Regions from separate parts of the Streptomyces sp. NPDC052114 genome, predicted to be linked through region 3. Evidence: predicted binding sites of a transcription regulator. Region 3 holds the regulator's gene; each other region holds the start of a gene.

Evidence for each region. Region 3 encodes HrcA, which represses chaperone genes, less so after heat shock. Its sites were predicted from a motif close to TTNGCACTCNGNNNNNCNGAGTGCNAA; they were not measured.
Region 1: a site for HrcA is predicted at 5,893-5,919, ahead of groL (chaperonin GroEL). Genes of this name have one in related genera too.
Region 2: a site for HrcA is predicted at 5,340-5,366, ahead of groES (co-chaperone GroES). Genes of this name have one in related genera too.

Annotation. Positions count from the first base shown of each region.
Region 1 is NZ_JBFAWC010000020.1:73,778-83,271, reverse strand. Features, by position in the region: gene AB0L89_RS33905 (hypothetical protein) at 1-1,986, opposite strand, end outside; gene AB0L89_RS33900 (glucosyl-3-phosphoglycerate synthase) at 2,061-3,032, opposite strand; SAM riboswitch class I at 3,189-3,337, shown strand; gene thrC (threonine synthase) at 3,331-4,650, shown strand; gene AB0L89_RS33890 (ubiquitin-like small modifier protein 1) at 4,766-5,041, shown strand; gene AB0L89_RS33885 (cold-shock protein) at 5,461-5,664, shown strand; gene groL (chaperonin GroEL) at 6,049-7,674, shown strand; gene AB0L89_RS33875 (alanine/glycine:cation symporter family protein) at 7,851-9,308, shown strand; gene AB0L89_RS33870 (hypothetical protein) at 9,329-9,494, opposite strand, start outside.
Region 2 is NZ_JBFAWC010000010.1:306,444-315,937, forward strand. Features, by position in the region: gene AB0L89_RS23865 (MFS transporter) at 1-961, shown strand, start outside; gene AB0L89_RS23870 (YciI family protein) at 1,004-1,357, shown strand; gene AB0L89_RS23875 (sigma-70 family RNA polymerase sigma factor) at 1,456-2,661, shown strand; gene AB0L89_RS23880 (methyltransferase domain-containing protein) at 2,705-3,943, opposite strand; gene AB0L89_RS23885 (polysaccharide deacetylase family protein) at 4,026-4,952, shown strand; gene groES (co-chaperone GroES) at 5,512-5,820, shown strand; gene groL (chaperonin GroEL) at 5,956-7,584, shown strand; gene AB0L89_RS23900 (SDR family oxidoreductase) at 7,744-8,517, opposite strand; gene AB0L89_RS23905 (MOSC domain-containing protein) at 8,537-9,214, opposite strand; gene AB0L89_RS23910 (LysR family transcriptional regulator) at 9,295-9,494, shown strand, end outside.
Region 3 is NZ_JBFAWC010000001.1:390,249-399,742, reverse strand. Features, by position in the region: gene AB0L89_RS01590 (S41 family peptidase) at 1-2,953, opposite strand, end outside; gene AB0L89_RS01585 (hypothetical protein) at 3,027-3,560, opposite strand; gene AB0L89_RS01580 (16S rRNA (uracil(1498)-N(3))-methyltransferase) at 3,841-4,581, opposite strand; gene AB0L89_RS01575 (nitronate monooxygenase) at 4,578-5,651, opposite strand; gene dnaJ (molecular chaperone DnaJ) at 5,753-6,892, opposite strand; gene hrcA (heat-inducible transcriptional repressor HrcA) at 6,893-7,909, opposite strand; gene AB0L89_RS01560 (MBL fold metallo-hydrolase) at 8,127-8,864, shown strand; gene AB0L89_RS01555 (DUF3097 domain-containing protein) at 8,900-9,494, shown strand, end outside.

The sequences.
Region 1 (9,494 bases), on a different contig from region 3:
GGAGTCGCCGCCGGTCTCGGCGAGCTCGTCGTGCGGCTGCGGCGCGTGCTGTCCGGGCTGCTGCTGCGGCGGGGCGGGCCTGCCCTGCACGCGCTGGGCGACGATCGCCGTGGTGCACGGGTCGTCGCCGCCGCGCAGGGACTTCGGGCAGTTGCTGCCGGGCGCGCTCACCGTGATGACGGTGACCTTGCCGGGGGTGCAGGACACCTTGACCTTCTGGGTGATGGTGACCTTGCCCCTGGCCGGGACGTTGCCCCGCCACACGTACGTGGAGCCCTGCCGGGCGACCTTCCCGGAGCTCGCGACGGGCGTGGAGCCCGGCCGCACGGGCCACGAGGCGGAGGCGCCGATGCGCGGGTCGCCCGACGGGTTCTTGAGGGTGATGGTGTTGGTGGTGGAGCCGCAGGCCGGGACGGTCGGGTCGGTGGGCCGCGAGCCGACGCTCAGCGGCGGCTCGGGGTAGTCGATGACCGGTTCGGAGGCGCAGTTCGGGTCGGTGCTGCCGGGGTCGCAGTTGGAGCGCGGGGTCTGCACGTCGACGTTGTTGAGCAGCTTGCCGTCGCCGCTGACCGGGTCGTGGACGGTGACGGAGTAGGTGACCGTCGCGGTCTGTCCGGGCGCGATGTCACCGACGTAGGAGAGGCGCGGCTTGGTGTACGAGACGGTGCCGGCCGACGCCTTCGCGTCCTCGTCGTACGTCGCGTCGTCGAGGTTGCCGCTCAGGTCGTCGCTGAATCTGGCCCCCGGATAGGGGAGTTTGCTGATGTTCTTGGCCTTGACCGTGTACGTCAGCTTCTCGCCGGGCCTGACCTTGGCGGGCGAGGCGGTCTTGGTGACCTCCAGGTCGGGGACCGGCACGGACAGGGCCAGCTGCGAGGGGACGTAGACGTCGCCGGTGCTGGTGAACGTCAGCTTCGCGGAGGTGGCGCCCACGGGGATCGCCCCGTCCGGCACCTCGAAGGCCTTGGCGTCGATGCTCAGGTTGTTCCGGTACTTCGGGTTGACCGAACCGTCGTCCTCGCTGATGAAGAAGTTGTCGGTCCTGCCGGTGTGCGACTCGGTGACGGGCTGGTCGTTCACCAGGAACTGGTCGCCCTTGGTGTTCCAGTCGCCCTCGTACGCCGTCGTGCTGGCGTGGATGTCGCCCGCGGTGCGGTAGAAGCCGTCCACCGGGACGGTGGTGGATCCTGCCGGGGCCGCGGCCCGCCTGGTCGAGCGCTGGATGACGTGGCCGCCCCAGATGTAGACGTTGCGGCGGTCGGGCGCGTACTGCTCGTTCGGCCCGTCGTACTTGTAGACGACGGTCAGCGACCAGCCGCCGACGCAGCCCTGTCCGTTCGGCGCCCAGACGTTGCCGACGGCGACCTCGACGGGGCTGCCGGTGGCGGCGCCCGCGAAGGAGGAGGTCACGTCGGCCTCGGCGGTGTAGTAGTGCGGGCCCTGCGTGGTGTTCGGGGTGCGGACGGCGTTCTGGACGTCCACCGTGGACTGCGTGCCGCCGCCGACGCGGATGACCGGGCGGGTGGTGAGCGGGTCGCCGGGGGCCGGGTCGACGGGCGCGTTGCCCTCGCGGTTGAGGTCGCAGATGTTGCGGACGGTGTTGCCGAAGCGGTGCGTGCCCGCGTTGCCGCCCCAGAACAGGCGCGCGTAGTCGACCTTCGCGCCGGGCGGGACGGTCACCTGGCCGGTGCTGGAGTCGAAGGTGCCGGTCAGGCCGGCCACGTCGATGCGGCGCTCGACGAAGTTGTTGTTGTTCTTGGTGCCCTTGGCCTGCTGGGTCTCCTTGCAGGCGGCGGCCACGTCGGCCGGGCTCGTCGGGCAGTCCAGGACCGTGTTGCCGATGGTCTTGAAGTCGCCGTACAGCGATTCGTCGTAGCGCTTGGCGAAGGGCTCGACGATCTCCGCGGCGGCGGGCGTGGCGGTCGCGGTGAGCACCCCGGCCGCGACGGTGGCGGTGGCGAGCGTCAGTCCGCCCGCCCGCCGCATGGCTCTCATTGCATGTCTGGCATGTCTGACCCACATAAAGGGGCAATGTAGGCAAAACGCATGATCATGGCCGGTTACGCCACGCGACGGTGGGCATACTCGGCGATATCGGTCATAGGGGGGCGTTCTTCCGTGTCGATCGCGTACGTCCGCGGCTCGAACCCGTGCTCGCCCCGCTCGAACTGCGTCAGCTCGGGGCGTACGAGATGACCGCGCGCCAGCCGCAGCTGCGCCGTCCGGTAGATCGCCGCCGCCATCCGCCCGAGCGCCTGCCCGTCCTGGTGCCGGTGCCTGCGCACCCCCACGTCCACCTGCGCCAGCGCGTCCAGGCCCACCGTGTGCAGCGCGTCCACGAGCAGCCCCAGCTCCACGCCGTACCCCACGGGGAACGGCAGCCGCTCAAGGAGCGACCTGCGCGCCGCGTACTCACCGCCCAACGGCTGTACGAACCCCGCCAGTTGGGGCCAGTGCATGTTCAGCAGGGGCCGCGCCATCAGCTCGGTCACCCGCCCGCCCTGCCCCGCCGCCCGGCCCGCACCGGGCGCGTCGAACTCCGCGCCGAGCGGCCGGTCGTACATCGCCTTCACGAAGTCCACGTCCGGATCGGTCAGCAGCGGACCCACGATCCCCGAGACGAAGTCCGCGGAGAACTCCTTCAGGTCCGCGTCGACGAACGCCACCACGTCACCGTCCGTGACGAGCAGCGAGCGCCACAGAACTTCACCCTTGCCGGGGACGGGCGTGAGCCGCGGCAGGATCTCGTCCCGGTGGACCACCTTGGCGCCCGCGGCCGCGGCGACCTCCGCCGTGCGGTCCCGCGACCCGGAGTCGATCACCAGCAGCTCGTCGACCAGCGGGGCCCGCTCGACCAGCTCGCGGCGGATCACCGAGACGATGTCGCCGACCGTCTCCTCCTCGTCCAGCGCGGGCAGCACGACGCTCACCGAGGTGCCGGACGCGCGCTTGGCGGCCACGAGGCGCTCCAGCGGGCGGTCGGCCACGGACCAGGAACGCCTGCTCAGCCAGCGCTCGACCTCTTCCAGCACGGTCAGGGTCCTCCCGTATGTGATCCATCTCGCGGTTCGGACGACTATCTCAAGGGTCCAGGGCTTCGGTTACAGTCTTGAACAACGCCGGTGACCATCGCATGTCGGGGTCGCCGCCGCGTTCAGGATCGACAACTGAAACCCACAATCGAATACCGCTCATCCAGAGGGGCAGAGGGATACGGCCCGTTGAAGCCCCGGCAACCCTCCAGCCGGTCTCGTCGCGATCAAGCGCCGCGAGGCTCCCGGCTAGGGAAGGTGCCAATTCCGTCTCGCGGCGAGATGCGTCGCGAGGAAGATGAGGAGAAAGGGCCTCGCCTCCATGGCTGTGCAGACTGTCGCCACCCCTTCCGCCGACGCCACCGTCGACCTCGGACCCGCCTCCGGCCTGTCCTGTCGCGAGTGCGGCACCACGTTCCCGCTGGGTCCGATCTTCGCCTGTGTCGAGTGTTTCGGCCCCCTCGAAGTCGCGTACGACCTGCCGCTCGGCGACCCGGAGGCCCTGCGCAAGCGGATCGAGGCGGGCCCCGCCAACATCTGGCGCTATGCCCCGCTGCTGCCCGTCCCCGCCGACGTGGCCGAGAAGCCCAACCTCAACCCCGGCTGGACCAAGCTCGTCAAGGCCGACAACCTCGCCCGTGAACTCGGCGTCGAGCCGGGCAAGTTGTTCGTCAAGGACGACTCCGGCAACCCCACGCACTCCTTCAAGGACCGCGTCGTCGCGCAGGCGCTCGAAGCGGCGCGCGCCTTCGGCTTCACCACCCTGTCCTGCTCCTCCACCGGCAACCTCGCCGGCGCCGTCGGCGCCGCCGCCGCCCGCGCGGGCTTCCGCTCCTGCGTCTTCATCCCGCACGACCTGGAGCAGGGCAAGGTCGTCATGGCCGCGGTCTACGGCGGCGAGCTCGTCGGCATCGAGGGCAACTACGACGACGTGAACCGCTTCTGCTCCGAGCTCATCGGCGACCCGCTGGGCGAGGGCTGGGGCTTCGTCAACGTGAACCTGCGGCCGTACTACGGCGAGGGCTCCAAGACCCTCGCGTACGAGATCTGCGAGCAGCTCGGCTGGCAGCTGCCCGACCAGCTGGTCATCCCGATCGCCTCGGGCTCGCAGCTCACGAAGATCGACAAGGGTCTGAAGGAGCTCATCGCGCTCGGCCTGGTCGAGGACAAGCCCTACAAGATCTTCGGTGCCCAGGCCGAGGGCTGCTCGCCGGTCTCCGCCGCGTTCAAGGCCGGTCACGACGTCGTGCGCCCGCAGAAGCCGAACACCATCGCCAAGTCCCTGGCCATCGGCAACCCGGCCGACGGTCCCTACGTGCTCGACATCGCGCGCCGCACCGGCGGTGCGGTGGAGGACGTGAACGACGAGCAGGTCGTCGACGCGATCAAGCTCCTCGCGCGGACCGAGGGCATCTTCGCGGAGACCGCGGGCGGGGTGACGGTCGGCGTCACGAAGAAGCTGATCGAGGCGGGGCTGATCGACCCGGCGCTCACCACGGTCGTGCTGAACACCGGGGACGGCCTGAAGACGCTGGACGCCGTCGCCGAGACGTCGCAGGCCACCGCCACGATCAAGCCCAGCCTCGACGCGTTCCGCTCCGCGGGGCTCGCCGGCTAGTCGCCGTCGCGCCGCGCGGCCGCCGCCGACTGCCGGTCGTGGTCCGTCCTCGCGCAGTTCCCCGCGCCCCTGACGGGGCGCTCCGTCTCCCCCCCGTACCTCAGAGGTGAACCCCATGAGCGTCAACGTCCGCATCCCCACCATTCTCCGCACCTACACCGGCGGCCGGGCCGAGGTCGCCGCCGAGGGCGCCACGCTCGGTGAGGTCATCGCCGACCTGGAGAAGAACCACACCGGCATCGCCGCCCGCGTCCTGGATGACCAGGGCAAGCTCCGCCGCTTCGTGAACGTGTACGTCAACGACGACGACGTCCGTTTCGAGCAGGGCCTGGAGACCGCCACCCCGGACGGCGCCGGCGTCTCGATCATTCCCGCCGTCGCCGGCGGCTGATCTTTACGCAAGTACCCTGCGTTATCTGAATTGCCCCCTCCGCGAGAGAAACGGAGGGGGCAATTCTGCATGGTTGAGCGCGGTACAGTTGGGAACAGCGCTTCGCGGTTAGTGCCGAGCGCATATATGAAGTCGGTCCCGAGCCGACAAGAAGCAGCCAAACAGTGCTGCCAATTTGAGCCCCATGTGGCATTTGCCCGGCCCGACTTGACCTGAGTGCTGACGAATTCTCCGCATTCTCCCGATCGGTCGTGCCCAGAATTCTCGTCCGATTGACCTGTTGCAGACGGCAGTTGGACAGATACATTCAGCGGCGGTCGACGCGTTCCGGCGCACACCCCCAACCAATGGGGCGTGAGGTCTGACCCGGGTCCGCGAAGTGCGGTCCTGTGCAAGGGCCAGTAATAGGGGAGTTAGGCATGGCTCAGGGCACCGTCAAGTGGTTCAACGCGGAGAAGGGGTACGGCTTCATCGCGGTCGACGGTGGTGCGGATGTTTTCGTCCACTACAGCGCGATCCAGATGGACGGTTACCGCACCCTTGAAGAAGGTCAGCGAGTCGAGTTCGAGATCTCGCAGGGCCAGAAGGGTCCGCAGGCGGACATGGTCAAACTCGCCGTCTAGCTCGGCGCGACCGACCACCGAAGCACGCATCGTGAGGGGCTCGTATCCCACCAGGGGTACGGGCCCCTCGTGTGCGTCCGGGAGGCCGGCGGTGCTGTCCGGGGGCTGTTCGGGGGCTGTTCGGGGCTGCCCGGGGTGTGTCCGGGAAGCGGCCCCCGAGGTCCCTCACAGGTGCCGATCTCTCGGGAGCACCTTGCACTCGTGGGGGTCGAGTGCTAATCATTGGCGTTAGCACTCTACGAGTGAGAGTGACAGAACTTGGATCGGGTCGGTGAGGTCCGCGGGCCGGGTGGGGCAAGGAACCACAAGGCACGCAGGCCGTCCGTCGCGGGCACCAGCACGGTCCGTTTGCTTTTCCACCCCTGTCCGGGAGGACCACTTCACATGGCCAAGATCATCGCGTTCGACGAGGAGGCACGGCGCGGCCTCGAGCGCGGCATGAACCAGCTCGCCGACGCCGTCAAGGTGACCCTGGGCCCCAAGGGTCGCAACGTCGTCCTCGAGAAGAAGTGGGGCGCCCCCACGATCACCAACGATGGTGTCTCCATCGCCAAGGAGATCGAGCTCGAGGACCCGTACGAGAAGATCGGCGCCGAGCTGGTCAAGGAGGTCGCGAAGAAGACGGACGACGTCGCCGGTGACGGCACGACGACCGCGACCGTCCTGGCCCAGGCCCTGGTGCGCGAGGGTCTGCGCAACGTGGCCGCCGGTGCCAACCCGATGGCTCTGAAGCGCGGCATCGAGAAGGCCGTCGAGGCCGTCTCGGGCGCCCTGCTCGAGCAGGCGAAGGATGTCGAGACCAAGGAGCAGATCGCTTCGACGGCCTCCATCTCCGCCGCCGACACCCAGATCGGCGAGCTCATCGCCGAGGCCATGGACAAGGTCGGCAAGGAAGGCGTCATCACCGTCGAGGAGTCGCAGACCTTCGGTCTGGAGCTCGAGCTCACCGAGGGCATGCGCTTCGACAAGGGCTACATCTCGGCGTATTTCGCCACCGACATGGAGCGTATGGAGGCGTCGCTCGACGACCCGTACATCCTGATCGTCAACTCCAAGATCTCCAACGTGAAGGACCTCCTTCCGCTGCTGGAGAAGGTCATGCAGTCGGGCAAGCCGCTGCTGATCATCGCGGAGGACGTCGAGGGCGAGGCGCTGTCCACGCTCGTCGTCAACAAGATCCGTGGCACCTTCAAGTCCGTCGCCGTCAAGGCCCCGGGCTTCGGTGACCGCCGCAAGGCCATGCTCGGCGACATCGCCATCCTCACCGGTGGCACCGTCATCTCCGAGGAGGTCGGCCTCAAGCTGGAGAACGCCGGTCTCGACCTGCTCGGCCGTGCCCGCAAGGTCGTCATCACCAAGGACGAGACGACCATCGTCGACGGCGCCGGTGACAGCGACCAGGTCCAGGGCCGCGTCAACCAGATCCGCGCCGAGATCGAGAACTCGGACAGCGACTACGACCGCGAGAAGCTGCAGGAGCGCCTGGCGAAGCTCGCCGGCGGTGTTGCGGTCATCAAGGCCGGTGCCGCGACCGAGGTCGAGCTCAAGGAGCGCAAGCACCGCATCGAGGACGCCGTTCGCAACGCGAAGGCGGCCGTCGAGGAGGGCATCGTCGCCGGTGGTGGCGTCGCCCTGCTCCAGGCCTCCCAGGTGTTCGAGAAGCTGGAGCTGGACGGCGACGAGGCCACCGGTGCCGCCGCTGTGAAGCTGGCCCTGGAGGCCCCGCTGAAGCAGATCGCCGTCAACGCCGGCCTCGAGGGTGGTGTCGTCGTCGAGAAGGTGCGCAACCTGACCGTCGGCCACGGCCTGAACGCCGCGTCCGGTGAGTACGTCGACATGATCGCCGAGGGCATCCTCGACCCGGCGAAGGTGACGCGCTCTGCCCTGCAGAACGCCGCCTCCATCGCCGCGCTGTTCCTCACCACCGAGGCCGTCATCGCCGACAAGCCGGAGAAGGCCGCCGCGGGCGCCGCTCCGGGCGGCATGCCGGGCGGTGACATGGACTTCTGATCCCCCGCGGATCGGAGCCCATGACGCGCGACGCCTGACGCGCAGCGCGTAGCTCGTACGAAGGGGCGGCACTCTCCTCACGGAGGGTGTCGCCCCTTCGGCGTGCCTTTGCTCACCGTTTACCAAGGACCTAAGTCCCTGGTCCGGGTCTTTTGTCCCGGGTGAGACTTTTGCGCGTGAACTCCCTGGACTCCGTCATCCTGCAGGTCAACGACCACCTGTGGACGTACCTTCTGATCCCGCTCGTGGTGGGCGCGGGCCTCTGGTTCACCGTGCGGTCCCGGGCCGTGCAGCTGCGGCTGCTCCCCGAGATGTTCCGGGTCGTGCGCGAGAAGACGCCCGAGCGGGCCGACGGACGCAAGCAGGTGTCGTCGTTCGGGGCGTTCACCATCTCCGCGGCGGCCCGCGTCGGCACCGGCAACATCGCGGGCGTCGCCACCGCCATCACGCTCGGCGGGGCGGGCGCCGTGTTCTGGATGTGGGTCATGGCCGTCATCGGCGCCGCGTCCGCGTTCGTCGAGTCGGCCCTCGCGCAGCTCTACAAGGTGCGGGGCGCGACCGGCGCCTACCGGGGCGGGCCCGCCTACTACATGCAGCGCGCGCTCGGGAAGCGCTGGCTCGGCGTGCTCTTCGCCGTCACCATCACCGTGACCTTCGGGTTCGTCTTCAACGCCGTGCAGTCCAACACCATCACCTCCGTCGCCACCGGCTCCCTGGGCACGGGTGAGGCGGAGTGGTTCGCGCCGCTGGTGGGCCTGCTCCTCGCCGCGCTCCTCGGCCTCGCCGTCTTCGGCGGCGTCCGCAGGATCAGCGCGGTCACCACCGTGCTCGTGCCCGTCATGGCCGTCGTCTATCTGCTGCTCGGCACGGCCGTCGTGCTGCTCAACATCGCCGATGTGCCGAGGGTGCTCGCCGACATCGTGGGCGGCGCCTTCGGGGTGCGCGAGCTGGCCGCGGGCGGCGTCGGCGCGGCGATCCAGCAGGGCATCAGGCGCGGCATGTTCTCCAACGAGGCGGGCCTCGGCTCCGCGCCCAACGCGGGCGCCACCGCCGAGGTCTCGCACCCCGTCAAGCAGGGCCTGGTGCAGTCGCTCGGCGTCTTCTTCGACACGCTGCTGGTCTGCTCGATGACCGCCTTCATCATCCTGACCGCCAACCCGGAGCTGTCCGGGCGGCAGAGCGCGGACCTCACGCAGTCCACGATGACCGCGAGCCTGGGCGGTTGGGCCGGGCACGTGCTGACGGTCGTCGTCTTCCTGCTGGCCTTCAGCTCGATGATCGGCAACTACTACTACGGCGAGTCCAACATCCAGTTCATGACGCGCAGGCGCTGGGTGCTGCCCTCCTACCGCGCGCTCGTCCTCGCGACCGTCTTCCTCGGCGCGCTCGGCTCGGTGAGCGTGGTGTGGAACCTCGCCGACGTCTTCATGGGCTTCATGGCGCTGGTCAACCTGCTCGCGATCATCCCGCTCTCCACGATCGCCTTCCGGCTCCTCGACGACTACCTGGCGCAGCGCCGCGCGGGCCTCGACCCGGTGTTCACACGGGACCGGATGCCGGGCCTGAAGGGCGTGCAGTGCTGGGAGCCGGACCGCTCCGGGGAACGGCCGGCGGCCTCCGCCGCACGCCCCTGAGGCCTGCCCCGCGAACGGGGTTACGGCAGCCGGTCCAGGATCCAGGCGCAGAGTTCCTCGGTGACCAGCGTGTGGCCCTCGTTGTGCGAGGCGCAGAGGAACTCGTCCAGTTCGCTCTCCTCCTCCGCGGAGGCCGTGACCGGCTCGTACAGCCTCTCGTGGGTGTCGGGGTCGCGCAGCGCGATC
Region 2 (9,494 bases), on a different contig from region 3:
GCTCGCCGCGCGCCGCGGGGTGCCCGCCGACCGCCGCACGGGCCCCGCGCCCCGCCTCGACGTGACCGGCGCCCTGCTCGTCACGGCCGGCACGGCGGTGCTCGTGCTCGGCCTCGTGCGCACGGAGACGTACGGCTGGGCATCGGGCACCACGCTGGGCACGCTCGCCCTCGCCCTCGTCCTGCTCGCCGCCTTCGTCGCCGTCGAGGCCCGCAAGCGCGCCCCGTTGCTGCGCCTCGGCCTGCTCGGCACCGCCCACCGGCCGGTGCTCTCCGCGAACGTCTTCGCGCTCCTGATGTCCTCGGGGCAGTTCGCCGCCTTCTACTTCACCTCGCTCCACCTCCAGCAGGTCATGGAGTACGGGCCGACGGCGGCCGGCGCCGCGTTCCTGCCGTTCTGCGCGGGCGTCGTGGCCGGGTCGACGGTGGCGACGAAGGCCGTGGGGCGCCTCGGCGCGCGGACGCTGCTCGTGGCGGGCGGGCTGCTCGGCGCCGCCGGGTTCGGGTGGTTCGCGCTGACCGCCGGGGCGGACGGCACGTTCCTCGGCTCGATCCTGGGTCCGTCCCTGGTCGCCAGTGTCGGCATCGGCATGTGCTTCGTGCCGCTGGGCACGGCGGCGACCGACGGCGTCGCCCCCGAGGAGACCGGCATGGCCTCCGGGCTGCTCAACAGCTCGCGCCAGCTCGGCGGCTCGCTGGGCCTCGCGGTCCTGGTCACCGTCGCGGCGAGCGCCACGGGCGCCGGGCGGGACCGGGCCGCCCTCGCCGAGGGCCACGCGGCGGCCTTCGCGGTCTCCGCGGGGCTCCTGGTGGCGGCCGCGCTGGCCACCGCGGTGCTCCACGGCCGCCGAACGCCCGCCCCGACACCGCCGCGACCTGCGGAAACGTACTCCCCGGAAGAAAGTTCAAAGAATTTCGGCGACGATGTCGAAACGGGCGTCTCCCGTTCGACGCAGGGGTGAGAGGCGAGGAGAAGCCCCGCCGCCACCCGCTGGGAGACCACCATGCCGCGCTACATGACGCTGATCCGCATCGACGAGAACAACGCGCCCGAGGGCGGCCCGAGCCCCGAGCTCCAGGAGCGCATGGGCGCGCTGCTCGAAGAGATCACCAAGGCCGGGGTGATGCTCGACACCGCGGGCCTGCGCCCGACCGCCGAGGGCGCCCGTGTGACCTGGGACAAGGGTGAACTGTCCGTCACCGACGGCCCGTTCACCGAGACCAAGGAGGTCATCGGCGGCTACTCCATCTGCCAGGCCAAGGACATGGCCGAGGCCGTCGAGTGGACCAAGCGGTTCCTGAAGACCCACGAGGACTACTGGACGATCACCGCCGAGGTCCGGGAGATCGAGGGCTGATCCCCCGCCTTTGCGGCCGTGGCGCCGGGGTGCTCTGATGGGTGGCCGTGAGCCACCTTCCGGAGCACCCCCGCCGCACCGTGGAGACCGTCTTCCGCATGGAGGCGCCGCGCATCATCGCCGGTGTCGCGCGGATCGTACGGGACGTCGGCATCGCCGAGGAACTGGCGCAGGACGCCCTGGTGGCCGCCCTCGAACAGTGGCCCGAGCAGGGCGTCCCCGACAACCCGGGCGCCTGGCTCATGACCACCGCCCGGCGCCGCGCCGTCGACCTGGTCCGGCGCCGCGAGCGCTACGCGAGCAAGCTGGCCGAGATGGGCCGCGACCTGGAGTCCGCGCCGCCCCACCTGGACGAGCCCGCCGACCCCGACGCCATCGACGACGACCTCCTGCGCCTCGTCTTCACCGCCTGCCACCCGGTGCTCTCCACGGAGGCCCGCGTGGCGCTCACCCTGCGCCTGCTCGGCGGCCTGACCACCGCGGAGATCGCCCGCGCCGTGCTCACGCCCGAGCCGACCGTGGCGCAGCGGATCTCGCGGGCCAAGCGCACCCTCGCCGCCAGGGCCGTCGCCTTCGAGGTCCCCTACGGCCCCGACCGCGAGGCCCGCCTCGGCTCGGTCCTTGAGGTCATCTACCTCATCTTCAACGAGGGGTACGCCGCCACGGCGGGCGACGACTGGCTGCGCCCTGCGCTGTGCGAGGACGCCCTCCGGCTCGCCCGGGTGCTCGCGGGACTCATGCCCAAGGAACCCGAAGTGCACGGACTGGCCGCCCTGTTGGAGCTCCAGGCATCGCGCTCGGCCGCCCGCACGGGCCCGTCCGGCGAGCCCGTGCTGCTCAAGGACCAGAACCGCACCCGCTGGAACCAGATGCTGATCCGGCGCGGATTCGCCGCGCTCGCGCGCGCCCAGGCCACGGCGAGCGGCCCCCTCGGCCCGTACGCCCTACAGGCCGCGATCGCCGCCTGCCACGCCCACGCGCACACGTACGAGGAGACCGACTGGCACCAGATCGCCGCCCTCTACGACCTGCTCGCGGCCCGCGCACCCTCGCCGGTCGTCGAGCTGAACCGCGCGGTCGCGGTCGCGATGGCGCGGGGCCCCGAGGCGGGCCTGGCCCTGGTCGACGCGCTCGCCGCCGAACCGGCCCTGAAGGACTACCACTTGCTGCCCAGCGTGCGGGGCGACCTGCTCACCCGCCTCGGCCGTCGGGCCGAGGCGCGCGCGGAGTTCGAACGGGCGGCGGCGCTGGCGCGGAACGAGCGGGAGCGGGAACTGCTGCGGGCGCGGGCGGACGACTGCTGAGGCTCTGCGTATCCGGGAGGGCGTCGCGCGGTTCCCGCGCCCCTCACGGGGCCGGGTGCCCGATCAGCATGGTCGGCGCCCCCGCCACCCGCGTCAGGAAGACGGTCGCCGCGTTCCTGCCCTGCGGCTTCACCTTCCGCCGCAGCTCCTCCGGCTCCACCGCCGACCCCCGCTTCTTCACCGTCAGGATGCCGACCTCCCGCTCCCGCAGCAGCGCCTTCAACTTCTTCACGTTGAAGGGAAGTTGGTCGGTGATCTCGTACGCGGTGGCGTACGGCGAATCGTGCCGTGCGTCGGAGGTGACGTACGCGATCGTCTCGTCGATCAGCCCGCCCGCCACCTCCTCGGCCACCCGGGCCACCAGGTGGGCGCGGATGACGGCGCCGTCGGGCTCGTACAGATAGCGCCCCACGGGCCGCACCTCCGGGTCGGGCGGCAGCGTGGCCAGCGGGCTCCACAGGGTGGCGCCGCCGGGCAGGAGCGTCGCGCGGTGCGAGGCGGGCGCGCCCGTGCCGAACCACAGCACCGCCTCCTTCACGTCGCCGCCGTCCGAGATCCACTCGGCCTCCGCCTCGGCGGGGACCGCCTGGTGCGGGATGCCGGGCGCGATCTTCAGCGCGGCGCGCGGGGCCTTGAGCGCCGTCCCGACCGCCCAGGACAGGGGCGGGGAGTAGGACTCCGGGTCGAAGATGCGGCCGCGCTTGGAGGAGCGTCGCGCCGGGTCCACGAACACCGCGTCGTGCGCCGAGGTGTCCACGTCGGTGACATCGGCCTCGCGGACCTCGATCAGCCCGTCGAGCCCGAGCACCTCGGCGTTCGCGCGGGCGACCGCGCAGGTCAGCGGGTCCCGGTCGACGGCGAGCACGGAGACACCGGCCCGCGCCAGCGCGATGGCGTCGCCGCCGATGCCGCAGCACAGGTCGGCGAGGGAGCGCACGCCCAGGGCCTTGAAGCGCTCGGCGCGGTAGGCGGCGACGGAGGTGCGGGTGGCCTGCTCGACGCCGTTCGGCGTGAAGAACATCCGGGCCGCGTCCTCGGCGCTGAACTTCGCCACGGCCCGCTGCCGCAGCCGCGCCTGTGCCAGGGCCGCCGAGACCAGCGGCGCCGGGTGCTCGCGGCGCAGCCGGGTCGCGGCGGCGAGCTCCTGCGCGGGATCGACGTCCCGCACCTCGTCGAGCAGGGCCCGGCCCTCCTCGGTGCGAAGGGCGGCGAAGGCGGCGAGGGGGTCGTCGAGGCCGGCGTCGCGGCCGCTCGGCGTGTTCGGGTCGTTCACCCGCCCCATTGTGGGCCAGTCGGTGGATGGTGCGCGGCCGGTGGCGGTGTCGGCGCCCCGAAGGGGCTGTGAGCTGCAAAGATCCGGCGCCATGCAACTAGTACGACAAAAGGAAGAATCCGCCAGAAGACGGAAGAACCAGACGCGTACCGCGCTGGCCGTCCTGGTCGTCGCCGCGATCGCGTCGGGCTGTGCCTCCGGTGCCGACTCGGACGCGGTCAAGCCGGCCCACGGCCAGCAGCCCCTGCAGGCCCCGCCCGCCCGCGCCCTCGACTCCTACGCCCACAAGCTCGCCGCCGCCCAGGCCGCGCGGGCCGCGGCCGCCAAGCGCTGGGGCCTGGCGAGCACCCCGCTGGCCGCGCCCCCCGCGCCGAAGGCCAAGCCGCGGATCACCACCCGCAAGGGCTTCGAGGTGAAGGGCCAGTCGAGCCTGCCGCCGGTCTTCACGACGATCCCCACGAAGGACAAGGTCGTCTTCCTGACCATCGACGACGGCGCCGAGAAGGACCCGGAGCTGCTCAGGATGATGAGCGAGCTGCGCATCCCGTACACGGCGTTCCTCAGCGACTACCTGGTCAAGGAGGACTACGGCTACTTCAAGAAGATGCGGGACCGCGGTGTCTCCCTGAACAACCACACCCTCAACCACCGCTATCTGCCCGGACTTTCGTACGAGGCGCAGCGCCGCGAGATCTGCGGCATGCAGGACACCATCGAGAAGCGCTACGGCAAGCGCCCCGAGCTCTTCCGCCCGCCGTACGGCAACTACAACGCCGACACCCTGCGCGCCGCCAAGTCCTGCGGCGTCAAGGCGGTCCCGCTGTGGGCGTCGGAGGGCTTCGCCGACCACATGGAGTGGCGCGAGTGGGACCGCGACCTGCACCCCGGCGACATCATCCTCACGCACTTCCGGGGCCGTGAGGACTGGAAGGGCACCATGCCCGACATGGTCCGCAGGGTCATGAAGACGGTCACGGACAAGGGGTACGCGGTGGCCAGGCTGGAGGACTACCTGTGACCCCCCGGGCGCGAGCGCGCCGCCGCCTCCTCGCCGGGGCCCTCCTCTGCGGCGTACTCGCGCCCGCGCTGCTCACGGGATGCGCGGAGTCGGTGGACCCGATCGAGAGGCTGGGCAGGAAGGCGGCCCAGAAGATGCCCCAGCGCAAGCCGACGGGCCAGCCAGGTTCTCCGCACCGCTGTGGGCAGGCGTTCCGCAGGGCGGAACGGGTGGGCACAGCCCCCGGTGCCGAGTACGGGGAACCGAGGCGCCCCCACATCGCAGAGGGACACCAAGGATCTGCGGAAGAAGGGCCCACCCCTCCGAGAACCCGCTGCCCCGACAGGGGCAAGACGCCGCCGGCCCCGGCGCGGGGCACCCCGTCCCCGTAAAGCCCGACGCAGTCGATTGGCACTCCGCTTGACCGAGTGCTAATCCCCGTCCTAGTCTCGCTTCTGGCACTCCCCACTGGAGAGTGCCAACAGCGACGGGCAGGTCCGGCACCCGCGACGACGGATCCACCTGGTCGCCACACTCAGACTCTTAACCCCGTGAGATCTCCGAAGGGGGAGACCGGATCGTGACGACCGCCAGCTCCAAGGTTGCCATCAAGCCGCTCGAGGACCGCATTGTGGTCCAGCCGCTCGACGCCGAGCAGACCACGGCCTCTGGCCTGGTCATTCCGGACACCGCGAAGGAGAAGCCCCAGGAGGGCGCCGTCCTCGCCGTGGGTCCGGGCCGCTTCGAGAACGGCGAGCGCCTGCCGCTCGACGTCAAGGTCGGCGATGTCGTGCTGTACAGCAAGTACGGCGGCACCGAGGTGAAGTACAACGGCGACGAGTACCTCGTCCTCTCGGCTCGCGACGTGCTCGCGATCGTCGAGAAGTAATTCACCGCTTCACTGCTTTACCTGCTTCACCAGCAGATTTGCTTTTGAGCTGCGCCCCTGGTCACCCCGCTGATTGCCGGGCGGCGAGGGGCGCAGTTCGTTCACCCGAGTTTTCGAGAGGGCTGAATCGCTCCCATGGCGAAGATCCTGAAGTTCGACGAGGACGCCCGTCGCGCCCTTGAGCGCGGCGTCAACAAGCTTGCCGACACGGTCAAGGTGACGATCGGCCCCCGCGGCCGCAACGTCGTCATCGACAAGAAGTTCGGCGCCCCGACCATCACCAACGACGGCGTCACCATCGCCCGTGAGGTCGAGGTCGAGGACCCGTACGAGAACCTCGGCGCCCAGCTGGTGAAGGAGGTGGCGACCAAGACCAACGACATCGCTGGTGACGGCACCACCACCGCCACCGTGCTCGCCCAGGCCCTGGTCAAGGAAGGCCTGCGCAACGTCGCCGCCGGCGCCTCCCCGGCCGCCCTGAAGAAGGGCATCGACGCCGCCGTCGCGGCCGTCTCCGAGGAGCTCCTCGCCACCGCCCGTCCGATCGACGACAAGGCCGACATCGCGGCCGTCGCCGGTCTGTCCGCCCAGGACCCGCAGGTCGGCGAGCTCATCGCCGAGGCGATGGACAAGGTCGGCAAGGACGGTGTCATCACCGTCGAGGAGTCCAACACCTTCGGCCTGGAGCTGGACTTCACCGAGGGCATGGCCTTCGACAAGGGCTACCTGTCGCCGTACATGGTGTCCGACCAGGAGCGCATGGAGGCCGTCCTCGACGACCCGTACATCCTGATCCACCAGGGCAAGATCTCCTCCATCCAGGACCTCCTGCCGCTGCTCGAGAAGGTCATCCAGGCCAACGCCTCGAAGCCGCTCCTGATCATCGCCGAGGACGTCGAGGGCGAGGCCCTGTCGACCCTGGTCGTGAACAAGATCCGCGGCACCTTCAACGCCGTCGCGGTGAAGGCCCCCGGCTTCGGCGACCGCCGCAAGGCCATGCTCGGTGACATCGCCACCCTCACCGGCGGCACCGTCATCGCCGAAGAGGTCGGCCTCAAGATCGACCAGGTCGGCCTGGACGTGCTGGGCACCGCCCGCCGCGTCACCATCACCAAGGACGACACGACGATCGTCGACGGCGGCGGCAACGCCGGTGACGTCGAGGGCCGCGTCTCGCAGATCAAGGCCGAGATCGAGGCCACGGACTCCGACTGGGACCGCGAGAAGCTCCAGGAGCGCCTCGCGAAGCTGGCCGGCGGCGTGTGCGTCATCAAGGTCGGCGCCGCCACCGAGGTGGAGCTGAAGGAGAAGAAGCACCGTCTGGAGGACGCCATCTCCGCGACCCGCGCCGCGGTCGAGGAGGGCATCGTCTCCGGTGGTGGCTCCGCCCTGGTGCACGCCGTCAAGGTCCTCGAGGGCAACCTCGACAAGGACGGCGACGAGGCCACCGGTGTCGCGGTCGTCCGCCGCGCCGCCGTCGAGCCGCTGCGCTGGATCGCCGAGAACGCCGGCCTCGAGGGCTACGTCATCACCTCGAAGGTCGCCGAGCTCGACAAGGGCTTCGGCTTCAACGCCGCGACCGGCGAGTACGGCGACCTGGTCAAGGCCGGCGTCATCGACCCGGTCAAGGTCACCCGCTCCGCCCTGGAGAACGCCGCGTCCATCGCGTCGCTGCTGCTCACGACCGAGACCCTGGTCGTCGAGAAGCCGGCCGAGGAAGAGGCCGAGGCCGGTCACGGCCACGGCCACGGTCACTCGCACTGACCGCCGCGCTCGCTTGAACGGTGACTGAGGCCCGGCTCCCTGTACGAGGGAGCCGGGCCTCAGCCCTTTTCGGGAATACGTCTGCCGGGTTGCTTCCCGTTGCCGAGTGCAGGTTGTTCCCGGCCGGTCGCGCAGTTCCCCGCGCCCCTTCAGGGCGCTCTACTGCGGGCCGTACTTCCTGCCCGTCCTCGACGTGACGCCGCCCAGCAGGCCCCGCGGCGTCACCTTCACCACCCCCATCAGCGCCTTGTAGCGCGGGTCGGGGATCGACAGGGTCTTGCCGCGCGAGAGGTCCGCCAGCGCGGTCGTGACCAACTTGTCCGCGTCGAGCCACATCCAGCCGGGGATGTTGGACGTGCCCATCCCGGCGCGCTGGTGGAACTCCGTGCGCACGAAGCCGGGGCACAGCGCCATCAGCCGCACCCCGGAGCCGGCCAGGTCCTTCGCCGCGCCCTGGGTGAACTGCACGACCCACGCCTTCGAGGCCCCGTACGTCCCGCGCGGCACGAACGCCGCCACCGACGCCACGTTCACCACACCGCCGCGGCCCCGCTCCTGCATCGACCGCGTCGCCGCCGACGTCAGCCGGAGCACCGCCTCGCAGTGCACCTTGAGCATGGTCAGCTCGTCGGCGAGCGAGACCTCCAGGTAACGGCCCTTGTTGCCGAATCCGGCGTTGTTGATCAGGAGGTCGACCGGGTCCCTGCGGTTGCCGAGGCGCTGCTCGACCGCCTCGATGCCCGCGTCCGTGGCGAGGTCCGCGGTCAGCACCTCCGCCTCGATGCCGTGCCGGTCGTGCAGTTCGGTCGCCTGGTCCTGCAGTCGCTTGGTGTCGCGCGCCACCAGAACGAGGTTGTGCCCGTCACCGGCGAGGCGCCGCGCGAAGGCGGCGCCGATGCCGGCGGTAGATCCCGTAATCAGAGCCGTAGTCATGCGCCAAGGCTAGTGAGATCTAGTGACCGCCGTGTCGCGCGTACTTCGCCACGTACGTGTGCGCGCGCTCGATCGCCTCGGGGTGCAGCGCGTCGCCCGCCGCCAGCAGGCGCGGCAGCAGCTCCTGCTCCGTGGTGACGGCCCGGAAGTAGAGGGCGACGGTCACCTCGTGCTCCGGGCGGTGCACGATCTCGACCCTGTCGCCGGCCCGGATCTCGCCCGGCTCGATCACCCGCAGATAGGCCCCCGGAGCGCCCTGCCGGGTGAACCGCTTCATCCACCCCTTCTCGTCGAGGTGCCCCTGGAACGTACGGCAGGGGATGCGGCCGCTCGTCACTTCGAGGACCAGGTCGGGGCCGATCCGCCAGCGCTCGCCGATCTTCGCGCCGTTCACGTCCACGCCGGACGTCGTGAGGTTCTCGCCGAAGATGCCGGAGGTCAGGGTCCGGCCGAGCTCGCGCTCCCAGACGTCGAGGTCCTCGCGTGCGTACGCGTACACCGCCTGGTCGTTTCCGCCGTGGTGGCGCAGGTCGCAGATCGCGTCACCGGCGAGGCCGCCCCCGGAGACGCCCTTGGGCCCCGGGGCGGTCACCCGGACCGGGCCCTCGACGGGCTGTTTGTCGATGCCGGTGCCGGCGGGTGCGTCGGAGTACTCGACGGCCTTGGGACGGCCCACGTTTACCGAAAGAAGCTCCATGCAGGCAGGCTATGCCCGTCGATCTCAAAGCGGCGACGCGATATTTCGCGCCGGGCCCAAGCGTCGCTTATGCTCGCGGCATGATCGAGGCCCGTCATCTCCGTGTCCTGCGCGCCGTGGCCGCCACCGGCTCCTTCTCGGCCGCGGCCCGCGAGCTCGGCTGCACCCAGCCCGCGGTCAGCCAGCAGATGAAGGCCCTCGAAGCCTCGACCGGCACACCGCTGCTGATCCGCACCGGCCGTGAGATGCGCCTGACGCAGGCGGGCGAGGCCCTGGTGCG
Region 3 (9,494 bases):
TGCCCACCACGGGCCCGATGCCGAGCGCCCTGATCGCGGCGTTGACGATGTCGCCGTCGGAGCCGGAGAACTCGTTGGCGACGGCGACGACCGGGCCGCGCGGCGCGTCCATGGGGTAGCTGAGGGCGCGCGAGCCGCGGGGCAGGTCCCAGCCGACGATGCGGCGCGCCAGCTTCTCCACGACGAGCTGCGAGGTGTGCCCGCCGCGGTTCTCCCGGACATCGACGACCAGGCCCTCGCGGGCGACCTCGATGCGCAGGTCGCGGTGGATCTGCGCCCAGCCGGGCGCCTGCATGTCGGGCACGTGGAGATAGCCGAGGCGGCCGCCCGAGCGCTCGTGGACGTACGCCCGCCGGTCGGCGACCCAGGCGTGGTAGCGCAGCGGCTCCTCGTCGTCGACGGGGATCACCACGGCGTGCCGGGGGTCGCCGCCGCCCGACGGCGAGACGGTCAGCTCCACGGGCTTGCCCGCGGTGCCCACGAGCTGCGGTCCCGGTCCGGTGACCGGGTCGACGGGCCGGCCGTTGACCTCGATGACCGCGTCGCCGGGGCGGACCGCGACGCCGGGCGCCGCCAGCGGCGACTGCGCGGACGGGTCGGAGGTCTCCGAGGGGAGGATCCGGTCGATGCGCCACAGGCCGTCCTCGCCGCGCGAGAGGTCCGCGCCGAGCAGGCCCTGGCGGTGCGCGCCGCCCCCGCCGCCGGAGACGACGTACGCGTGGGAGGTGCCCAGCTCGCCCTGGACCTCCCAGAGCAGGTCGACGAGGTCGTCGTGGGTGGCGACGCGGGCCAGGACGGGGCGGTAGCGCTCCAGGACGGCGTCCCAGTCGACGCCGCCCATGTCGGGCCGCCAGAAGTTGTCCCGCATCAGGCGGCCCGTCTCGTCGTACATCTGGCGCCACTCGGCGGCCGGGTCGACGGTGTGGCGGACCCGGGAGAGGTCGACGGTGATGTTCGAATCGCTGTCGTCGTCGCCGGAGGCCCGCCGGTCGCTGGGCACGACCTTCAGCTTGCCGTCGGTCCACAGCAGGACCCGCTTGCCGTCGCCGGTGACCGCGAAGTGGTCGGCGTCCGCGGCCAGTTCCTCGACGCGGCGCTGCGCGAAGTCGTACCGCTCCAGCTCGGTCCTCGGCTCCGGGTCGTTCGGGGTGGCGCGGGAGGCGCCGAGCACGCCGCGCACCGGGTGGCGCAGCCAGAGCAGCCCGTCCTTGGCGGCACGCAGCGTGGTGTAGCGGGCGGCCTCGACCGGGAACGGCACGATCCGGTCGGCGAGTCCGTCGAAGTCGATGCGGGTGACGGGGGCGCCCTCGCTGTCGGGGGTCTCGGCGCCGGGGCCGTCCTGCGCGTCGAAGGGCCGGCCGTGGCGCTGCGGTCCGAACGGCGACGGGGTGGTCGCGGCGAGCGTGATCAGGTGGGGCCGCGAGCCGCCGACGAAGGCCAGGTCGAAGACGTGCTCGTCGTAGACCGGGTCGAAGGCGCGCGCGGAGAGGAACGCGAGGTGCTTGCCGTCGAGCGTGAACGCGGGCGCGTAGTCACGAAAGCGCAGCGGGGTCGCCTCGGACACCGAGAGGTCGGCGGTGTTGGCGAGTCTGAGCTGGCGCAGCGGGCGCGGCCCGGGGTGCGACCAGGCCAGCCACGCCGAGTCGGGCGAGAAGACCAGGCCGGTGGCCTCGCCGTCCTCGCTGCGGTCGACCTCGCGCACCTCGCCGCTCTCGCGCTCGACGAGCAGGACGCGGCCGTCGTGCGAGGCGACCGCGGCCCGGGAGCCGTCCGGCGCGACGGCGAGCGACAGGACCCGGCCGAGCTGGCCCGCGGCGAGCCTGCGGGGCGTCGCGCCGGGCGCGGGGCCGGTGGCGGGGGCGAACTCCAGGGCCTCGTCGCCCTCGGCGTCGGTGACCCACACGACGTGTTCCTCGCCCTGGACGCGGAAGGTGCGGGGCAGCCGGGCGCGCACGCCGTGCCGGGCGGCGAGGGCGCGGGCGGGGCCCTCGCGGTGCGTGACCCAGTGCACGGAGCCGCGCACGGAGACGGCGCTGCCGCGTCCGGTGTGGTCGGGGGCCGCGGCGCCGAACCAGCGGGCGGCGGTCACGGGGTGCGGCTGGAGGTCGGTGCGCTGCCCGCCGAGCCGGACGTCGAGCCGGCGCGGCTCGGCTCCCGACAGGTCGTCCAGGATCCACAGTTCACCGGCGCAGGCGTAGACGACGCGGGTGCCGTCGGTGGCGGCGTGCCGGGCGTAGAAGCCGTCGAGCGGCGTGTGCCCGCGCAGGTCGGAGCCGTCGGGCAGCGAGGAGTACAGGGCCCCGACGCCTTCGTGGTCGGAGAGGAAGGCGATGCGCTCCCCCACCCAGAGCGGGTACTCGATGTTCCCGTCGAGCTCCGCGTGGACGCGTACGAAACCGGCCTCGTCGTCCCCGTCGGACCGCCGGATCCACAGCTTGCCCGCGGTGCCGCCCCGGTACCGCTTCCACCAGGCGGCCTCGCGGCCCATCGGCGCGGACAGCAGCAGGACCTGCCCGTCGGGCCCGTGCGCGACGTCGCCGACCATGCCGTACGGCAACGTGGCCGCGGGTCCGCCGTCGAGCGGGACGGACCGCGCCCAGGTGCGGCGCAGCGAGGCCTGGCCCTGGGCGCTGATCGCGAGGACCTGCCCGTCGGGCGTCCAGCCGCGCACGGCGGCCTTCGGATCGCCCCAGTACGTCAGCCGCGTGGAGGGGCCGCCGTCCAGCGGCGCGATGTGCACCTCGGGCGCTCCGTCGCGGGTGGACGTCCAGGCGACGGTCGTGCCGTCCGGGGAGATCCTGGGGTGGTTCACGGGCATGTTGTCGGCGCTGACCCGCCAGGCGCGGCCCCCGTCGAGGGGCGCGACCCAGACGTCGTCCTCAGCCGTGAACGTCGCCAACTCGCCGTGAACGTGCGGGAAACGAAGGTACGCAGTCTGTGTCACATCGCCCAGCCTAAGCAGGCTCCGCGCGGGCCGACACCGGTTTGGATCACTTGCTCCCGGGCCGTCCGCGCGGGGTGCCCGCTCACTTTCCGGGGACGCAGTCGCAGGTCGGCTGGGGCTGGTGCTCCGGAGGCGCGGTCACCGTGACGGTCGTGGTGGGACCGGGCTGGGGCTCTTCGTGCGAGGGCTCCTGGGAGGGCTGGCCTCCGCCGCCGTTCCCGCCGTTGCCGTTCCCGCCGTTGCCATTGCCCCCGTTCCCTGTGCCTCCGTTGCCGGAGCCGTCGTCGTCGCCCGCGGCGCAGTCGCCGAGGACGTCGACGCGGAACCACTCCTTGTTGCCGACCCTGGCGGTGAGGTTGCCGCGCACGCAGGCCCCGTCCACGACGGAGTACACCCGGCCCTTGATGGTGATGTCCGTGCCGTCGGAGGTCTCGCCCTGGCAGTCCACCTTGACGACCGGGTCGGAGGTCGCCGACCCGGTGTGCGGCGTGACTCTGTCCTCGAAGGCGGCGGTGCAGCTGAGCCAGGACACGTCGACGCCCTGCCGCTCCAGCTCCTTGGTGCCCGCCTCGTCGGTGGTGATCGCGACCGCGGAGGTGTTGATCTGACCGTCCACGGGGTCGCACGCGGTGGCCCCGAGCGCGGCGGCGGCCGCGACCGAGACCGCGAGAACCAGTCGCCGCCCGCGCGTACGCGACGGCGGACCGTGCGCCGGGCGCTTGCCCGGGCGGTGTGTCGAGCGGCGTCGTATGCGCCTTAATGCCCCCATAGGCGGCAGCGTGCCACCGCGAACCCCCGTGCGGTAGACCGGATTGCGTCCTGTGTCCACTTGTCCGGCGCCCGCACCCGGACGTCCGAAAGCGGCCCTGCCGGGCGGGGCGCGGGCCCCGGCGCGGTCAGCTCCAGCGGCCCGTACGGCCGAGAAGCAGCGCCGTCGCCGCCGTGCCCGCGGTCGAGGTGCGCAGCACGCTGGGACCCAGCCGGTAGGGCCGCGCGCCCGCCTCGGCGAACGCCGCCAACTCCTCGGGGGACACGCCCCCTTCGGGCCCGACCACCAGCACGATGTGCCCGGACTCGGGCAGTTCGGCCGTCGCCAGCGGCTCGCTGCCCTCCTCGTGCAGGACGGCCGCGAAGTCGGCGTCCGCGAGCAGGGCGGCGACCTGCTTGGTCGAAGCGGCCTCGGCCACCTCGGGGAAGCGGACCCGGCGCGACTGCTTGCCCGCCTCGCGCGCGGTGGCCCGCCACTTGCCGAGGGCCTTGAGGCCGCGGTCGCCCTTCCACTGCGTGATGCAGCGCGAGGCGGTCCACGGCACGACGGCGTCCACGCCGGTCTCCGTCATGGTCTCCACGGCCAGTTCACCGCGGTCGCCCTTGGGCAGCGCCTGCACGACGGTGATCCGCGGCGACTCCTCGGGCTCCTCGGCCACGGAGTCCATCTGCACGATCAGCCGGTCCTTGCCCTCGGTGCCGAGGACCACGCAGTCCGCCCAGCGCCCGGCGCCGTCGGTCAGCACGACGTCCTCACCGGCGCGCAGCCGCTTCACCGAGACGGCGTGCCGCCCCTCGGGGCCGTCCACCACGTACCGTCCGCCGGCGCCCGCGTCGAAGTGGTCGACGACGAAGACCGGGGCGGTCACGCGGCGCCCTCCGCGGCCGACGACGCCTTGGCCTCGGCGAGTTCGGCCACCAGGACCTCCACGAGCCGTCCCGCGGGCAGCTCCCGGGCGAGCCGGTGCCCCTGCCCGGCCCACAGCGCCATGGCCTGCGCGTCACCGGCCTTCGCCGCGGCCTTGCGCAGCCCGCTGGTGAGGTGGTGGACCTGGGGGTAGGCGGCGGGCGCGTAGGGGCCGTGCTCGCGCATGAAGCGGTTGACGAGGCCGCGCGCGGGGCGCCCGGAGAAGGCGCGGGTCAGCTCGGTCCGCACGAAGAGCGGGTTGGTCATGGCCTGCTTGTGCAGGGCGTTGGCGCCCGACTCGGGGGTGACGAGGAAGGCGGTGCCGAGCTGCGCCGCGTCGGCGCCGGCCGCGAGGACGGCGGCGATCTGCGCGCCGCGCATCAGCCCGCCGGTGGCGACGAGGGGGATCTGCACGGTCTCGCGGACCTGCGTGATCAGGGAGAGCAGCCCGATCCCGGCGCCGTCGGTCTCCGGGTTGTCCTTGTGGGTGCCCTGGTGTCCGCCCGCCTCGATGCCCTGGACGCACACGGCGTCGGCGCCCGACCACTGGGCGGTCTGCGCCTCCTCGGGGGTGGTGACGGTGACGACGGTGAGGGTGCCGGCCCGCGCGAAGGAGTCGAGGACGTCGCGGGTGGGGCACCCGAAGGTGAAGGAGACGACCGGCACGGGGTCGTCGAGCAGGATCGCCAGCTTGGCGTCGTACCCGTCGTCGCGCCCGCTGTCCGGGTCGCCGAGCTCCGTCTCGTACCAGGTGGCCTCGCCGGCGAGCTGGTTGCGGTAGACCTCGACGGCGGCGGTGTCCGCGTACTCGGGCTGCGGCATGAAGAGGTTGACGCCGAAGGGCCGCGAGGTCAGCGACCGCAGCTGTTTGATCTCCTGGTACATCCCGTCGGCGGTCTTGTAACCGGCGGCGAGGAACCCGAGCCCGCCGGCCTCGGAGACGGCGGCGGCCAGCTGCGGGCCGGACGCGCCGCCCGCCATGGGGGCCTGCACGATCGGGTGGCGGCAGAGATCGGTCAGTGCGGAGGACATGACCGCATCGTGCCACGTCCTCCCGCCCCGGCCGAATCACCCCTTCCGGGCATACGACGGCGGGGCACCCCCGAGAGGGGGGTGCCCCGCCGTGCCGGGCGCTACCGCCCGTTGAACGCGTCCTTGAGGCGCGAGAAGAGTCCCTGCTGACCGGGCTGGAACTGCCCCGTGGGCCGCTCCTCGCCCCGCATCTTCGCCAGCTCCCGCAGCACCCGCTCCTGCTCCGGGTCGAGCTTGGTCGGCGTGAGGACCTCGACGTGCACGATGAGGTCACCGCGCCCGCCGCCCCGCAGATGCGTCACACCGCGGCCGTGCAGCGGGATCGACTGCCCGGACTGCGTACCGGGACGGATGTCGACCTCCTCCATGCCGTCGAGCGTCTTCAGCGGCACCTTCGTGCCGAGCGCCGCCGCGGTCATCGGGATGGTGACGGTGCAGTGCAGGTCGTCGCCGCGCCGCTGGAAGACCTCGTGCGGCAGCTCGTGGATCTCGACGTAGAGGTCACCGGCGGGACCGCCGCCGGGGCCGACCTCGCCCTCGCCCGCGAGCTGGATCCGCGTGCCGTTGTCGACACCGGCGGGGATCTTCACGGTCAGCGTCCGCCGCGACCGGATGCGGCCGTCACCGGCGCACTCCGGGCACGGGGTCGGCACGACCGTGCCGAAGCCCTGGCACTGCGGGCACGGCCGCGAGGTCATGACCTGGCCGAGGAAGGACCGCGTGACCTGCGACACCTCACCGCGACCGCGGCACATGTCGCACGTCTGGGCGGAGGTGCCGGGAGCGGCGCCCTCACCACTGCACGTCGTGCAGACGACGGCCGTGTCGACCTGGATGTCCTTGGTGGTCCCGAAGGCGGCCTCGTCGAGGTCGATCTCCAGCCGGATCATGGCGTCCTGGCCCCGGCGCGTGCGCGACCGCGGCCCCCGCTGCGACGCCGTCCCGAAGAACGCGTCCATGATGTCGGAGAAGTTGCCGAAGCCGCCGGCGCCGAAGCCGCCCGCGCCCTGGCCGCCGCCCGCCTGGGACAGGGGGTCGCCGCCGAGGTCGTAGACCTGCTTCTTCTGCGGGTCCGACAACACCTCGTACGCGGCGTTGATCTCCTTGAAGCGCTCCTGAGTCTTCGGATCCGGATTCACATCCGGGTGAAGCTCACGCGCCAGCCTCCGGAAGGCCTTCTTGATTTCGTCCTGGGAAGCGTCGCGGCGCACGCCGAGTACGGCGTAGTAGTCCGTGGCCACTTACGACTCCGCCAGGATCTGTCCGACGTAACGTGCCACTGCGCGTACTGCTCCCATCGTTCCCGGATAGTCCATGCGGGTCGGTCCGACCACGCCCAGCTTGGCGACTGCCTCGCTGCCCGAACCGTAGCCGACCGAGACCACGGACGTGGAGCTGAGTCCCTCATGGGCGTTCTCATGACCGATCCGTACGGCCATACCCGAATCCTGCACCTCACCAAGCAACTTGAGGAGCACGACCTGCTCCTCCAGAGCTTCCAGGACGGGCCTGATGGTGAGGGGAAAGTCATGTCCGAAGCGGGTGAGATTGGCGGTTCCGCCGATCATCAGCCGCTCCTCGGTCTCCTCCACGAGGGTTTCGAGGAGGGTGGAGAGGACGGTGGAGACCGTACCCCGGTCCTCGGTCTCGAATGCCTCGGGCAGGTCCTGCACGAGCTGCGGCACATCCGCGAAGCGGCGGGCCGCGACCCGGCTGTTGAGCCGCGCCCGCAGGTCCGCGAGCGCCGTCTCGCCGAACGGCGCCGGGCAGTCGATCATGCGCTGCTCGACCCGGCCGGTGTCCGTGATCAGCACGAGCATCAGCCGCGCGGGAGCCAGCGAGAGCAGCTCCACGTGCCGCACCGTCGAACGGGTCAGCGAGGGGTACTGCACGACGGCGACCTGCCGCGTCAACTGCGCGAGCAGGCGCACCGTGCGCCCCACGACGTCGTCGAGGTCGACGGCGCCGTCGAGGAAGTTCTGGATGGCCCGGCGCTCGGGCGCGGTCATCGGCTTGACGCCGGCGAGCTTGTCGACGAAGAGCCGGTAGCCCTTGTCCGTCGGAATGCGCCCCGCACTGGTGTGGGGCTGGGCGATGAACCCTTCCTCCTCCAGCGCCGCCATGTCGTTGCGGACGGTGGCCGGAGAGACACCGAGCCGGTGCCGCTCGGTGAGCGCCTTGGAGCCGACGGGCTCCTCCGTGCCCACATAGTCGTGGACGATGGCGCGCAGCACTTCGAGCCTGCGTTCACTGAGCATCGCGCACACCTCCAGCTGTCTCCGTCGTTCACGACGGGCTCCGGTGTCCCCCGAGCCCCCCGCCTGGCACTCACCACGGGCGAGTGCCAGCCTTTCAAAAGGTCAGTGTACGGCCGTGAGGTACGGACCGGGCAAGGCCGGACCCCCCTAAGTCATGCCGACGTGTACGGCAGCGGCTGCCGACGTGCGGCGCAGCGGCTAGCGTCACCGTATGGACGTGACGCCGGCATGGGAACAGGCGGGCTGGGAACGGCTCGCACCGCGGGTGGGACGGTGCCGTCTGCCGGTCTGGGACTGCACGGCGGGGCTCGTCGTCGGTGACGGCGCCGCCCTCATGATCGAGGCGGGCGCGAGCCTGGCCGAGGGCGCGGCCCTGCGCACGCAGGCCCGGCGGATCCTCGGCGGCGACCGCAGGGTCACCCACCTCGCCCTCACGCACCCGCACTTCGACCACGTCCTCGGGGCGGCGGCGTTCGCGGGCGTGGAGGTGTACGGCGCGGTGGGCATCGACACGGTCCTCGCCGACGGCCGCGACGAGCTGCGCGCGGACGCGGTGCGGCACGGTCTGGCCGCGGACGCGGCGGCGGAGGCCGCCGACCTCCTCGTCCACCCGCACCACCTGGTGTGCGGGGAGTGGACGCTCGACCTCGGCGGCGGCACGCAGGTGCTCCTGGCCAACGTCGGCCCCGGGCACACGGGCCACGACCTCGTGGTCCTGGTGCGCGACGGCGACGGCGGGCGGGAGATCGTCTTCTGCGGCGACCTCGTCGAGGAGTCGGGCGAACCGCAGGCGGGGCCGGACGCGGCGCCCCGGCACTGGCCGGCGGCGCTCGACCGGCTCCTGGACCTCGGCGGCGAGGACGCGCTCTACGTGCCGGGGCACGGCTCGGTAGTGGATGCGGCTTTTGTCCGTGCGCAGCGTGCGGCGCTTGCCGCCCGCTTCGGCGTGTCGTAGCCCCGACCGGGGCCGATCTTCCTATCGTCGGCAGAATGCGCCAGTACTCCGCCGACCTCACGCCCCCTTGGAAGAAGCCGAAGTCCGTGCCCGAGGTGGCGGCGGACGCCGGCCTCGTGGTCGAGGAGCTGAGCACCGGGTTCTGCGGAGCGGTGATCCGCTGCGAGAAGACGGCGCAGGGGCCGACGGTGACGCTGGAGGACCGCTTCGGCAAGCACCGGGTCTTCCCCATGGAGCCACGGGGCTTCCTCCTCGAAGGGCGTACGGTCACGCTGGTCCGCCCCTCCGCGGTGGCGACGGCGCCTCCGCCGCGTCCCACCCGCACCGCGTCCGGCTCGGTGGCCGTGCCCGGCGCGCGGGCCCGGGTCGCCCGCGCCGGACGCATCTACGTCGAGGGACGGCACGACGCCGAGCTGGTCGAGCGGGTCTGGGGCGACGACCTGCGCATCGAGGGCGTCGTCGTGGAGTACCTGGAGGGCATCGACGACCTCCCCGCGATCGTCGCGGAGTTCGCGCCGGGGCCGGACGCGCGCCTCGGCGTCCTCGTCGACCACCTGGTCCCCGGCTCGAAGGAGTCCCGCATCGCGGCGGAGGTCACCAGCGACCACGCCCTGGTGGTCGGCCACCCCT